4 regions of the Paenibacillus sp. S-38 genome follow, and region 4 is predicted to be linked to each of the others. Evidence: predicted binding sites of a transcription regulator. Region 4 holds the regulator's gene; each other region holds the start of a gene.

Region 1 (3,098 bases), 1.1 Mb from region 4:
GAGACGGAAACCAGGCCCAAGCAGGACACAAGGCCTCGGGCTTGATGCAGCGCTGCTCTCCAAGCGTGCTCGCGAAATCAGCAGAAGGATGACAATTGTATTGCAGAATACCGCTCACCGGGCGGTATTTTTTTTGTTCACCTTATAGATTTTATAGAGTTTCGGGGCACGATTCTGCTAGCTCCCCAGCGGTCTATGAACATAGCGGAAGCACGGCGCGTTATTCCCACGCTTCGATGGTACCCTCCGGAAATAAAGGAACGCCGATGCGCTACTGTAGGGATGGCGCGGTTTTCGGACCCGTGTTCCCCCTGATAAGGTATCTGAGTTCCGCTATTGTTGCGGGAAATGCCTCAATAAGATACCTCGCCTCCGCTATTTTTAAAAAACGAACGTTGTGGCGCCCAAAGACTTCAACAACATTGACGCCCCTGCACATTCCTTCCCGCGCACAAACGTATAGACTGGCACGCAGAGATCTTAAAGAACCCCGCCTGGCGTTTTTCTTCCATAACGGCATGACCAATCTGGGGCTCGGTCTCGGACTGCTGCACGGCTTCTATACCGTGATTGACACCTATATGCCCTTTGATTAGGCAGAGGTGCTGATCCGCTTCGCTTCAACCCATGCCCCTTGGCTGACGGGGCTCGGAACGCTGTCGGCCTACGGCATGCTTATCATCGTAGCGAGTACGGATCTGCGGAGCAGCCTTCCGAAGAAGGTCTGGCTCTGGCTTCACCTGCTCTCTTACCCGGTCTTTGTCATGGCTTGGATCCACGGATTCTTTCAGGGGACCGATACGCAGGCGCCGGCGGTCCGCTGGATGTACGTGCTGACGGCCGCCTGCGTCGCCGCACTGACCGCAGCGCGGATCAGGAGCGGCACCAGACTGCGTGCGGCCGTAGAGAGAGCGCGGCCTCATCTCTCTTCCCGGCCGTAGACCAGCGGCGGGAGCCGCTTTGTTCCAAGGATTGTTGCAATCCTTGGAATGTATCTCTCTCCGGGGCTCGCTCCCGGTCAAACAAGAGGGCATAGTCTATACGCTGCGCCAAGAGGGGTCCGTGAACGGACGCCCTCTTTTTTGTTTTGTCAAGAAATCTGTGACTCACTTTACATCTCCGCGGCCCCCTCGGCAAGTAAGATAGAGACAGATAAGAACAGAAGCGCTTCAGAATAATAAAACGAGGGGAAATGAGAGTTATGGCGAGAATTCAGCAGTGGCAGCCGGAGGATCCGGCGTTTTGGGAAAAGGAAGGACGGCGCCATGCCAAGCGCAATCTATGGATTTCGGTTCCTTCCCTGATGTTGGCTTTTATCGTCTGGCAGATTTGGTCCGTAGTCGCCGTCCGCCTCAACGACATCGGGTTTAACTTCACGCCGGACCAGCTCTTCACGCTCGCGGCGATCCCCGGGCTGGTCGGTGCGACCCTGCGGTTCGTGTATACCTTTGCCGTCGGCAAGTTCGGAGGGCGGAATTGGACGGTCGTCTCGACCGCGGTGCTGGCCATCCCGGCTGTGGGCATCGGATTCGCCGTACAGAACCCGGATACGCCTTACTCCGTGATGTTCCTGCTCGCCGCACTGTGCGGACTTGGCGGAGGCAGCTTCTCCTCGTCGCTCGCCAATATCAGCTTCTTCTTCCCGAAGAAGGAGAAAGGTACGGCGCTCGGCATTAACGGCGGTCTTGGCAATATGGGCGTATCCGTAGTCCAATTCGTAACGCCTCTGATTATCACGACAGGCACCTTCGCCGCCCTGGCCGGCGACGGCCAGCTGCTGAAGAACGGCGGCCAGGTGTGGCTCCAGAACGCAGCGTTCATCTGGGTGCTGCCAATCGCCATCATGACGGCAGCGGCCTGGTTCGGAATGGATAATCTGCCGGGTACCAAGCAGTCCGTCGCCGAGCAGTTCGTTATCGTCAAACGCAAGCACACCTGGATCATGACCTGGCTGTATGTGGCCACGTTCGGTTCGTTCATCGGGTACTCCGCCGCTTTCCCGCTGCTTCTGAAAAGCCAGTTCCCGCAGTACGTATCGCTTGCATTCCTCGGCGCATTCGTAGCGGCGGCGGCCCGTCCGTTCGGCGGCTGGATCTCCGACAAATTCGGGGGCGCCCGAGTGACCGCCCTGGTACTCGTAGTGATGACGATTGGCGCAGCGATGGTCATCTACTTCATGGGCAGACATGAATTCGGCGGCTTCCTGACGGCCTTCCTGATTCTCTTCCTCGCCGCAGGGACGGGCTCGGGCTCCACATTCCAGATGATTCCCGGCATCTTCCCGGTGAAGGAAGCCGCTCCGGTTCTGGGCTTCACGGCAGCCTTCGCGGCGTACGGTTCCTTCTTCATTCCGAAGCTCTTTGGATGGTCCACGGCGAATACAGGCAGCCCGGTCTCGGCCTTCTATATCTTCATCGGCTTCTACGTGGTATCGATCGCGCTGAACTGGTACTACTATCAGCGCAGGTCCACAGACAGCCTGTTTGTCCCCAAGGCGAAGGCACGAGTATCCCATCGGTAGGGGGCAGCCTGGAACGTCCATAAAAAATGCAGCCGGCACACTCCCGTAAGCGGGAGGAGCCTGGCTGCATTTTTGTATGCGGCGCCCGAGCGGGGAAGAGGAGGAGGGCCGCTCAAGGTGCTTTGGAACAGACCTGCTCCAGATAAGACGAGAAGCTGGCCGTATTCATCTCCATATGCCGGTTGCTTCCTTCCAGCTTGCTGAGCATAATGCCGCCTTCGAGCAGCGAGAAGGCAAAGGAAGCCAGGGCGTCCACGTCCAGATGTTCCTTGAATTCGCCCATCTGAATCCCTTCCCTGATGATATCTTTCATTCGTTCCAGCGTATGGTGCAGCCCCTCCCGGGCCCTCTGTCGCAGAATCGGATGAGTGTCGTCACTCTCGACGGCCGTGTTCTGGAGGGGACAGCCTCCGATGAACGGCGGGTTGTTCACCACATCCCCATAGACATGGAAAAAAGCGAGCAGACGGCCCGCCGCAGACGTCTCTGCCGCAAGCGCTTCGGCAAATTTCCTGCCGACGGAGTCCGCCGCATAATTATAGGCTTCCAGGGCGATTTCGTCTTTGCTGCCGAAGTG
Region 2 (3,098 bases), 1.4 Mb from region 4:
ACCAGCCGGATTGCCTGCATCAGATCCTCAAGCACGCGGGACAGCACCGCTCCTCGGCCTCCGGCCTTCAGGCCACTCACCCCCTGGAAAAAGGAATCGAAAAACTCATCCGCCAGTTCGTGCTCCTTCTCCAACATCCAAAGCGAGGTCACGATGATATGCCCCTCCGGCGTACAAAACAGCTCCATCAGCCGCGGGAACAGATCATCCGTTTCCCACATCGAATGCAGATCCAGTTCGGCGCGCAGTACCGCGGCATCCCGGTGCAGATCGTCCAGCAGCAGCCGGTCCGGATAAGAGCCGTGTCCTCCTCTATCCACGCCTGCCGCCCGTATCTTCGCTTCGAGCGTACATACTTTCTCTCCCAGACTCCGGTGCTCTTCCGTCAAACGTCTCCACGCGGGTCCCAAATATGCTGTCATACCAATCCCTCCTAATTTAAATACTATCGAAATGGACCGTTCGCCCGTGGGCGGCAGTCCCTTATGAACTTTTGATCGACCGGCGGACCTTGTAGATGAGAAATGCGCTCAGGTACCAACACACGAGGCCGAGTCCCAGACTGAGCCACCACAGACCCGTCATTTTCATAAAATACAGCACGGTGACGACACAGACGGCGCATCCCGCCATACCATACACGGAGCCCCGGGCAATCTCGGATGCCCTTGCCGAGCCTTGCGCCCAGCCTACCATGAGTACCGCAACGATCATCACCGCCGGGAAGGTGGCGAAGATCCCGCCAAGCGCCTTCCATGGCAGCAGCACCGAGGCCGCATAACTCAGCACCACCGCACTTCCGCCCAGTACAAAACGCAGCAGCAAATCCTTCAGGTTCGTATTCATCGTCATCAGGCCAACCTTTCGTTATATGCTAAAGAGCAGATACGACACGCCGAGCGATACGGCGAACCAGCCGCCGATCGACAGCGACAGCCCCCTTTTCCATCCCCGCTTGGCACACAGATAGCCGACAGCAGCGGCGCATAGAATGTTGATCCCCATCCCGATCAGCGCCCCCTGGGACAGGGAGATCGAACGGGCCACGAGATCGCTGCCGGTGTGATCGAGCCGAATCGCTACGAGGGCGGCCAGATAGACGGCTGGAAAAGCCGCGAAGATGCCTCCGACGCTGCCTCCAAGCTTCTTGGAGAGCACGGAGGCCAAGACGACAGCCCCTCCACCGAACAGAAAACGAAGCAGCATAGCGGCAAGTGACAGGCGAACCATAGGTTTTCCCCTCCTGATTTCTCTTTACCATTGTGATTATTTTCACGTAGTTAAATCGAGGGATTCCTTGCAATGGGATGTCAAAAGGAATGCAATGAAACCATCAACTTATGTTTCCATTATACAGGTTGGAAGCAGCCGTAAGATGTGCGGCAGATCACTTACCGGCGAAAAATAAAGCATCGCCTGATCGCCTTTGTTCGACCGTTCTCACCGAACCCCGCCATCTTATCGCTCCCTTCCTTTCACGCTCCAACAAAAAGAAGGCCGTACCGTCGGTACGAGCCTCCTCATCAATCCTTGCTACAGCTGAACCGCCTGCGCCTGCTCCCGGCCTTCCTCGAGAAGCCGGTAGGCCCGCTGCACTTCCTTATCGTCCGGGGTCGGCACCCCTTCGAGCGGGTATTCGCGGCCGAGCTGCTGCCACTTGTATACGCCCATGCGGTGATAAGGGAGAATCTCCACCTTCTCCACCCGGCTGAGGCCGCCGATGAAGCGTCCGAGCGCGGTCAGATCCGCGTAGTCGTCCGTGACCCCGGGCACGAGCACGTGCCGGATCCAGAGCGGCTGCTCCCGCTCGGACAGCCAGGCTGCGAAGCGGAGGATCCGCTCGTTGCTCTGCGAGGTCAGGGCGCGGTGCTTCGCATCGTCCATCTGCTTGAGGTCGAGCAGGACGAGGTCGGTGACGCTCATCAGCTCTTCCACATGGTCCGGCTGGCAGTAGCCGGACGAATCCAGCGTGGTATGCAGCCCCCAGCGGCGCTTGCATTCCTTGAACAGCTCCGCGACGAAGGGAGCCTGCAGCGTCGGCTCGCCTCCGGTCACGGTAATGCCTCCGCCGGAGCGGCGGTAATATTCGAGATACGGCTCGATCTCGGACAGCACTTCGTCTACCGTGACGCTGCGGCCCCGGTTCGGGTCCCACGTGTCCGGGTTATGGCAGAAGCCGCACTGCAGGGCGCACCCCTGCATGAAAAGCACGAAGCGGATGCCCGGACCGTCAACCGTTCCGAAGGTGTCGATGGAGTGAATTCTTCCTTTCATGCGGGATGCGCTCCTTTTCATTAAATAATGGATAGAGTATGGCAAATGTTCGACTGACCCCACTGATTGCTGCGGCTTATACCCTGCCGTGGAACGTCCGGTTGATGACGTCGAGCTGCTGCTCGCGAGTCAGCTTGATGAAGTTGACCGCATAGCCGGAGACACGGATCGTCAGCTGCGGGTAGTTCTCCGGATGCTCCATGGCATCGAGCAGCTGCTCCCGGTCGAAGACGTTGACGTTGAGGTGATGACCGCGCGTGGCGGCATAGCCGTCGAGCAGGGACACCATGTTGTTCACCCGCGCCTCCTCTTCCTTGCCCAGCGCCTTAGGGATGATCGAGAAGGTATTCGAGATGCCGTCCAGGCAGCTGTCATATGGGATCTTCGCTACGGAAGCCAGGGAAGCCAGGGCTCCTTTGCGGTCGCGGCCGTGCATCGGGTTCGCTCCCGGTGCGAATGGTTCGCCGGCCTTGCGGCCGTCCGGCGTTGTGCCGGTCTTCTTGCCGTACACCACATTCGACGTAATCGTCAGCACCGACATCGTCGGCAGCGCATTCCGGTACGTCCGGTGCCGGCGCAGCTTGTTCATGAACGTCTCCGCCAGCTCGACGGCGATGGCGTCTACGCGCTCATCGTTGTTGCCGTACTGCGGGTACTCGCCTTCGATCTCGAAGTCGACGGCCGTGCCCCACTCATTGCGGATCGGCTTGACCTTGGCATGCTTGATGGCGCTGAGGCTGTCGGCCACCACGGAGAGTCCGGCGATGCCGCAGGCCATCGTACGCAGAATTTGGCGGTCATGCAGGGCCATCTCAAGCCGCTCG
Region 3 (3,098 bases), 3.6 Mb from region 4:
GGCGTGCCTTTCTTCTCCATCAGTGGTTCGGATTTCGTCGAGATGTTCGTCGGTGTCGGCGCCTCCCGTGTCCGTGATTTGTTTGAGAATGCGAAGAAGAACGCCCCTTGTATTATATTCATAGATGAGATCGATGCGGTCGGCCGTCAGCGCGGCGCCGGTCTCGGCGGCGGGCATGACGAGCGCGAACAGACGCTCAACCAATTGCTCGTCGAGATGGACGGCTTCGGTGCCAACGAGGGCATTATCATCGTGGCCGCAACGAACCGTCCGGATATTCTGGACCCTGCGCTCCTCCGTCCGGGACGCTTTGACCGTCAGATTACGGTCGACCGTCCGGATGTCAAAGGACGCGAAGCGGTACTGAAGGTTCATGCACGCAACAAGCCGCTGAACAAGGACGTGAAGCTCGACCAGCTGGCAAGATATACGACCGGTTTCACGGGAGCGGATCTCGAGAACCTGCTCAACGAAGCAGCGCTGATCGCCGCCCGCCGCAACCGCAAGGATATCTCCATGGAAGAGATCGACGAAGCGTTCGACCGCGTGATTGTCGGTACGCAGAAGAAATCCCGCATCATCTCCGAGAGAGAGAAGCGGATGGTGGCCTTCCATGAAGCGGGCCATACGATTGTAGGCGTGCACGTTGAGAACGCCGAGATGGTGCACAAGGTCACGATCATTCCGCGCGGCCGTGCCGGCGGGTATGTCATGATGCTTCCGAAGGAAGGCGAAGACCGGATGATGCAGACAAAGTCGGAGCTGCTCGACAAGGTCACCGGCCTCCTGGCCGGACGCGTGTCCGAGGAGCTGTTCATCGGCGAGATCGGGACGGGCGCCTACAGTGACTTCCAGCGGGCTACAGGCATTATCCGCCGGATGATCACGGAGTTCGGGATGAGCGAGAAGCTCGGACCGATGCAGTTCGGTACGACGCAGGGACAGGTCTTCCTGGGCCGGGATATCGGGCATGAGCAGAACTACAGTGACGCGATTGCTTACGAGATCGACCAAGAGATGCAGTCCATGATCCGTGCGTGCTACGACCGAGCCAAAGAGATTCTCTCCAAATACAGCGATCAGGTGAAGCTGATCGCCGAGACGCTCATCGAGAAGGAAACGCTCGAGAAGGAGCAGATCCAGGAGCTGATCGATACCGGGAAGCTGGGCCCCGTGGGCGGCGAGCTGGGCGTGAAGTCGGATGACCTGAAGATCAATATCCAGGGTCAGCCAGACAACGCCGGCAAGTCGGAGCTGGATCAGCTGTATGACAAGGAAGAGAAGAAAGAAGAATAGCAGGATGGGAAGACCGGTGCCTTCAGGGCGGCCGGTCTTCTTCTTTTGTAATCAGCTAGCTCCTCCCTGAGGGGCACGGAAGGTATTGCTTCGGATGCGGGACAGGTGCAGAGGAGAGCCTAACGGGTAGAACGAAAAGGGCTGTGACCGAGCAACTTTCCAGGAACATGGGCAAGAGGGACGCCTGCCTCTTAAAGGGGAGGGAATCCTTGGTTTTTGTGGGTATTTGAGCATTGACAGGTGGGGAAGGGTTGTGTAAATTAGGTGTAAATCTTTATATACCTTGTGAATCATTTCACGCGCTTGAAGAAAAGGAAGGTGCGTCATGGAAGCATTAGCGTTGGAGCGCAAAGCAGAACAGCAGCGGGAGCTCAAAGAGCGGATCGCCCAGCTGAAGAAAGAACGGAACGCCATCATTCTCGCACATTATTATCAGCGGGACGAGATTCAGGAAGTTGCCGATTTTCGCGGGGATTCCTTCCTGCTCGCACAGAAAGCCGCTTCGACCGATGCCGAGGTTATCGTTTTCTGCGGAGTTCATTTCATGGGGGAGAGCGCCAAGATTCTTGCACCGAACAAGACCGTGCTTATTCCGGATGAGAGAGCCGGGTGCCCGATGGCCGACATGGTTAACGTCGATGGGCTACGGGCATTAAAGAGACAGCATCCGAATGCGAAAGTCGTGGCGTACATCAATACTTCCGCCGAAGTAAAGTCCGAGACCGACATCTGCTGTACATCGGCCAATGCTATCAAGGTCATCAATTCGGTCGATTCAGACGAAGTGATCTGGGTGCCGGATAAGAACCTTGGTGACTATGTATCTAAGTTTACCGACAAGAAGATGATCATCTGGGAAGGGTACTGCAATACCCACGACATGCTGACGGTAAAGGACGTCGAGGAGATGAAGCATCTGCATCCGAACGCCCAGTTCGTCGTTCATCCGGAATGCCGTCCAGAGGTTGTCAAGATGGGTGACTTTGTAGGAAGTACAACCGCCATCATCAAATATTGTAAAGAATCCGACTGCCAGGAATTTATCGTAGGCACGGAAGATGGAACCGGGTATCAGCTTCGGTTGGATAGCCCTAACAAGACGTTCCACTTTGCTACGAAGTTCCTTGTATGCCCGAACATGAAAGTCAACAATCTCAAAAAAGTAGTGAAGTGCCTGGAGACCAATCAGCCGCAGATTTATGTGCCGCCGCACGTGGCTGATCAAGCCAGAGCATCCTTGGAGCGCATGCTGCAGGTTAAGTAGCATGCGCTGCTTTTTCTAACCGCAGGATCCTTTATAGGGTGATATCAGGAGATCGAGAAGATAAGCAGGAGTTCGAATAGACAGGTGGGAGCCAAGCTCATGATACCTCGTTATTTGGTGAATTTCGACGTGCGGGACCTTCCGCATGTACATACGGACGTAATTGTGATCGGCGCAGGTATCGCCGGTCTTTTTACCGCGCTGAAGGCGGCTGAGACCAAGAGGGTGCTCATGGTCACGAAGAAATCGCTGCTCGACAGCAATACGCGGTATGCGCAGGGCGGCATTGCTGCCGTGATTTCCGATGAAGATTCGCCGGCCTACCACCGCCAGGACACGCTGATTGCCGGTGCGGGGCTGTGCTCTTCGGCAGCTGTTGACGTATTGGTGCATGAAGGACCCAGCGGAGTCACGGACCTGATCCGGATGGGCACCGAATTCGATATGGAGGACGGCCGCTATGCGCTAACCCAGGAGGGAGCGCACAGCCAGCGGCGCATTCTGCACGCGCAGGGCGATGCTACCGGTGCGGAGATTG
Region 4 (3,098 bases):
CAAGAACCGCTCGCTCCAGCTGTCTTCTGTGCCGATTGACGTGAGTTCAATGCTCCAGACGCAGTTCTTCGGCGTGAAGGACAGCGTGATTCTCACTTCGGCCACCTTGTCAGTCGGTAAGTCCTTCGACTATACCTGCGAGCAGCTGGGGCTGAAGAAGGCCGAAGAGAATGGGAAGCTTCATACGGTGCTGCTGCCATCTCCATTCAATTACAGGGAGCAGGCGCTGGTTGTCATCCCGAGAGACTTTCCTACGCTCAAGGGAGCGGCGGGAGAGAAGGAGTTCATGGACCGGCTGATTCCGTCGCTGGCGGAAGTAGCTCTACAGACACGCGGCCGCATGCTGGTGCTCTTCACTTCCAACCGGATGCTGAAGCTGGCTCATGCCGGACTCAAGGATATGCTCGCTTCCTTCGGGATTACGGTGCTCGGACAGGGCGTTGACAGCAGCAACCGGAGCAAGCTGACGCGGTTGTTTCAAAACAGCAAAGCCTGTGTGCTGCTCGGTACGAGTTCCTTCTGGGAGGGTGTCGATATTCCTGGAGATGCCCTGACCTGCCTGGCGATTGTACGGCTTCCTTTCCAGCCGCCCAATCACCCTCTCGTGGAAGCCAAGACAGAGAAGCTGAAGCAGCGGGGCATGAACCCGTTCATGAAGCTGTCGGTACCCCAGGCGGTCATCCGCTTTAAGCAGGGCTTCGGCCGGCTTGTGCGGACCGCGGCCGATAAAGGCATCGTGATCATCTACGACACGAGAGTGATTGATACGCAGTACGGCAAGTATTTTCTGTACTCGCTCCCGGGTCCCAGAATCGAGCATATGAACTCGGGTCAGCTCGTGCCAAGAATAAAGCAGTGGATGGGTGAGAACGAAGCATGAAGACGATAAAAATATCGGAAGCGGTTGTCCGCAGGCTGCCGATCTATCTCAGGTTCCTCAGTGAGCTCAGTAAAAAAAATGTACAGACTGTCTCCTCCCAGGATCTTGGCGTAAAGCTGGATCTTAACCCCGCCCAAATCCGCAAGGATCTCGCTTATTTCGGGGAGTTCGGCAAAAAAGGGATCGGTTATGATGTAGATTACCTCATCGAGAAGATCCGCCAGATCCTCAAACTGGACAAAGTGATCCCCGTCGCCCTGGTGGGCGCGGGGAATCTGGGAAGGGCGCTTTGCAATTATAACGCTTACTTGAAGGATAACATGAAGATTGTCGCCGTATTCGATGCACAGGAAGCGAAAATCGGCGAATCGATCAATAACCTAAAGGTGAAACCGATGTCGGAGCTGAACCAGGTCATTCAGGACGCGAAGGTTCGCATCGGGATCATCACGGTGCCGGCGGCAGAAGCCCAGGAGGTAGCGGATCGGTTCGTAGAAGCAGGCGTGGAAGCGATTCTAAATTTTGCTCCTCTGATCATAAAGGTTCCCACCGAGGTTCGGGTGCACCATGCCGACTTTACTACCGAGCTTCAAAGCCTGGCCTACTATTTGGACTAATTTGAACCACACCATGTAAATATAGTGAACATAAAAAAGCCTGGAGCCAAGCTCCGGGCTTTTCTTGCACTAATCTCAATTAAAGGCTGAAAATAATTTTGTAAATAAGGTAAGCAAGAAGCATGGAGATGGGAATCGTAATGACCCAGGTCATCACCATGCGGGTAACCGTCGCCCACTTCACATCATGAAACCGCAGGACCGAACCCGTACCGATGATGGAGGACGAGATGACATGCGTGGTGGAGAGCGGCATGCCAAGATGCGTAGAGATCTGAATGACAATGGAAGAGTTCAGATCCGACGCGAAGCCGTTGACCGGCTCGATCTTCAGAAGCTTCTTGCTCATCGTCTTAATGATGCGCCAGCCGCCGATCGATGTGCCGAGACCCATCGCGGTTGCTGCGGAAAGCTTCACCCAGAGAGGGACATCCAGCGTGTCCTGGTATCCCATCGAGACGAGACCGAAGACGATAATTCCCATAGCCTTCTGGGCGTCATTCCCGCCGTGGGAGAAGGAGAGCAGAGCGGCCGAAATCACCTGGAAGCTCCGGAACGTACGGTTGAGCTTCGTCCGGGAGCTGTTTCCGCTCACGACAATAAGCTGCCGGATAATCCACATAATAATGAACCCGGTAGCAAAGGCCACGATAGGCGATAGGACGAGAATAAGAACGATGGATTTGAAGCCGGCCCAGTTCAGAGCCCCCATTCCGGCGCCGGCGATAACCGCTCCCGCAAGGGAACCGATCAGCGTATGCGAAGAGGAGGAAGGGATTCCGTAGTACCAGGTAAGCAGGTTCCAGATAATCGCAGAGATCAGGGCCGCCATAACTATATGCATGCCGTTCTCAATGGTGGCCGGGTTGGCTACCGAACCACCGACCGTCTTCGCAACCTCCGAGGAGAAGATGGCTCCGACAAAATTCAAAGTCGCTGCACCGATCACCGCGACTCTCGGGCTCAAAGCACGGGTCGAGATGGAAGTGGCAATGGCGTTGGCCGTATCATGAAAGCCGTTAATGAAGTCAAAGAGCAGCGCCAAAGCTACAATGATGATAATGGTTGTTAACATGGGTTCCTCCCTAAAGCTGCCGCTGGATCAAGTGGTGGGTTGGATTAGCAAACAGGTCCCGTTAGGAGTAACGCAGGACTACGCTGTCTAAGATGTCGGCCACGTCCTCGCAGGCATCCGTTGTTTCTTCCAGACGCTCGTACAGCTCTTTAAGCTTAAAGTCGTGATACGGGTCTTTCGGATTCATGAAGATCTCACGAATCCCTTCGCGCATCAGACGGTCAGCTTCGTTCTCAAGGGAGTTGATCTGTACCGTGTGCTCGGAGAGCTGCATGTATTTTTTCTTGGCCAGAAGCTTGAAGGCATCGAGAATGTGCTGACAGCTGGCCACGATGACTGCGGAGAATTCCTTCATATAATTATCGGAAACCGTAATGTTTAAGTAATCGAAACGGGCGATGGTGGCTTCGATGCCGTCGAGCACGTCGTCGAGCTTGGTGGCCAGGGTCATGATGTCCTCACGGTCGAGCGGCGTGATAAAAACCTTGTTCAGCCCTTTGTAGATCTGGTGTGTGATTTGGTCCCC

Evidence for each region. Region 4 encodes Rex, which represses fermentation and respiration genes when NADH is low (regulators of the CRP and FNR family bind a similar motif). Its sites were predicted from a motif close to TTGTGAAATATTTCACAA; they were not measured.
Region 1: ACP26L_RS19405 (NarK family nitrate/nitrite MFS transporter) is a predicted target of Rex. The motif match lies at 1,100-1,117, and genes of this name have one in related genera.
Region 2: ACP26L_RS08885 (DUF3147 family protein) is a predicted target of Rex. The motif match lies at 1,261-1,278, and genes of this name have one in related genera.
Region 3: nadA (quinolinate synthase NadA) is a predicted target of Rex. The motif match lies at 1,580-1,597, and genes of this name have one in related genera.

The regions. Positions count from the first base shown of each region.
Region 1 covers NZ_CP187970.1:4,321,075-4,324,172, reverse strand. Annotated here, with positions in the region: gene ACP26L_RS19415 (hypothetical protein) at 1-2, shown strand, start outside; gene ACP26L_RS19410 (hypothetical protein) at 603-941, shown strand; gene ACP26L_RS19405 (NarK family nitrate/nitrite MFS transporter) at 1,202-2,521, shown strand; gene ACP26L_RS19400 (TetR/AcrR family transcriptional regulator) at 2,634-3,098, opposite strand, start outside.
Region 2 covers NZ_CP187970.1:1,857,927-1,861,024, reverse strand. Annotated here, with positions in the region: gene ACP26L_RS08895 (hemerythrin domain-containing protein) at 1-422, opposite strand, end outside; gene ACP26L_RS08890 (DUF3147 family protein) at 484-852, opposite strand; gene ACP26L_RS08885 (DUF3147 family protein) at 868-1,230, opposite strand; gene pflA (pyruvate formate-lyase-activating protein) at 1,534-2,274, opposite strand; gene pflB (formate C-acetyltransferase) at 2,351-3,098, opposite strand, start outside.
Region 3 covers NZ_CP187970.1:7,787,220-7,790,317, reverse strand. Annotated here, with positions in the region: gene ftsH (ATP-dependent zinc metalloprotease FtsH) at 1-1,296, shown strand, start outside; gene nadA (quinolinate synthase NadA) at 1,622-2,560, shown strand; gene nadB (L-aspartate oxidase) at 2,660-3,098, shown strand, end outside.
Region 4 covers NZ_CP187970.1:3,238,231-3,241,328, forward strand. Annotated here, with positions in the region: gene dinG (ATP-dependent DNA helicase DinG) at 1-880, shown strand, start outside; gene ACP26L_RS14980 (redox-sensing transcriptional repressor Rex) at 877-1,497, shown strand; gene ACP26L_RS14985 (anion permease) at 1,577-2,572, opposite strand; gene ACP26L_RS14990 (DUF47 domain-containing protein) at 2,634-3,098, opposite strand, start outside.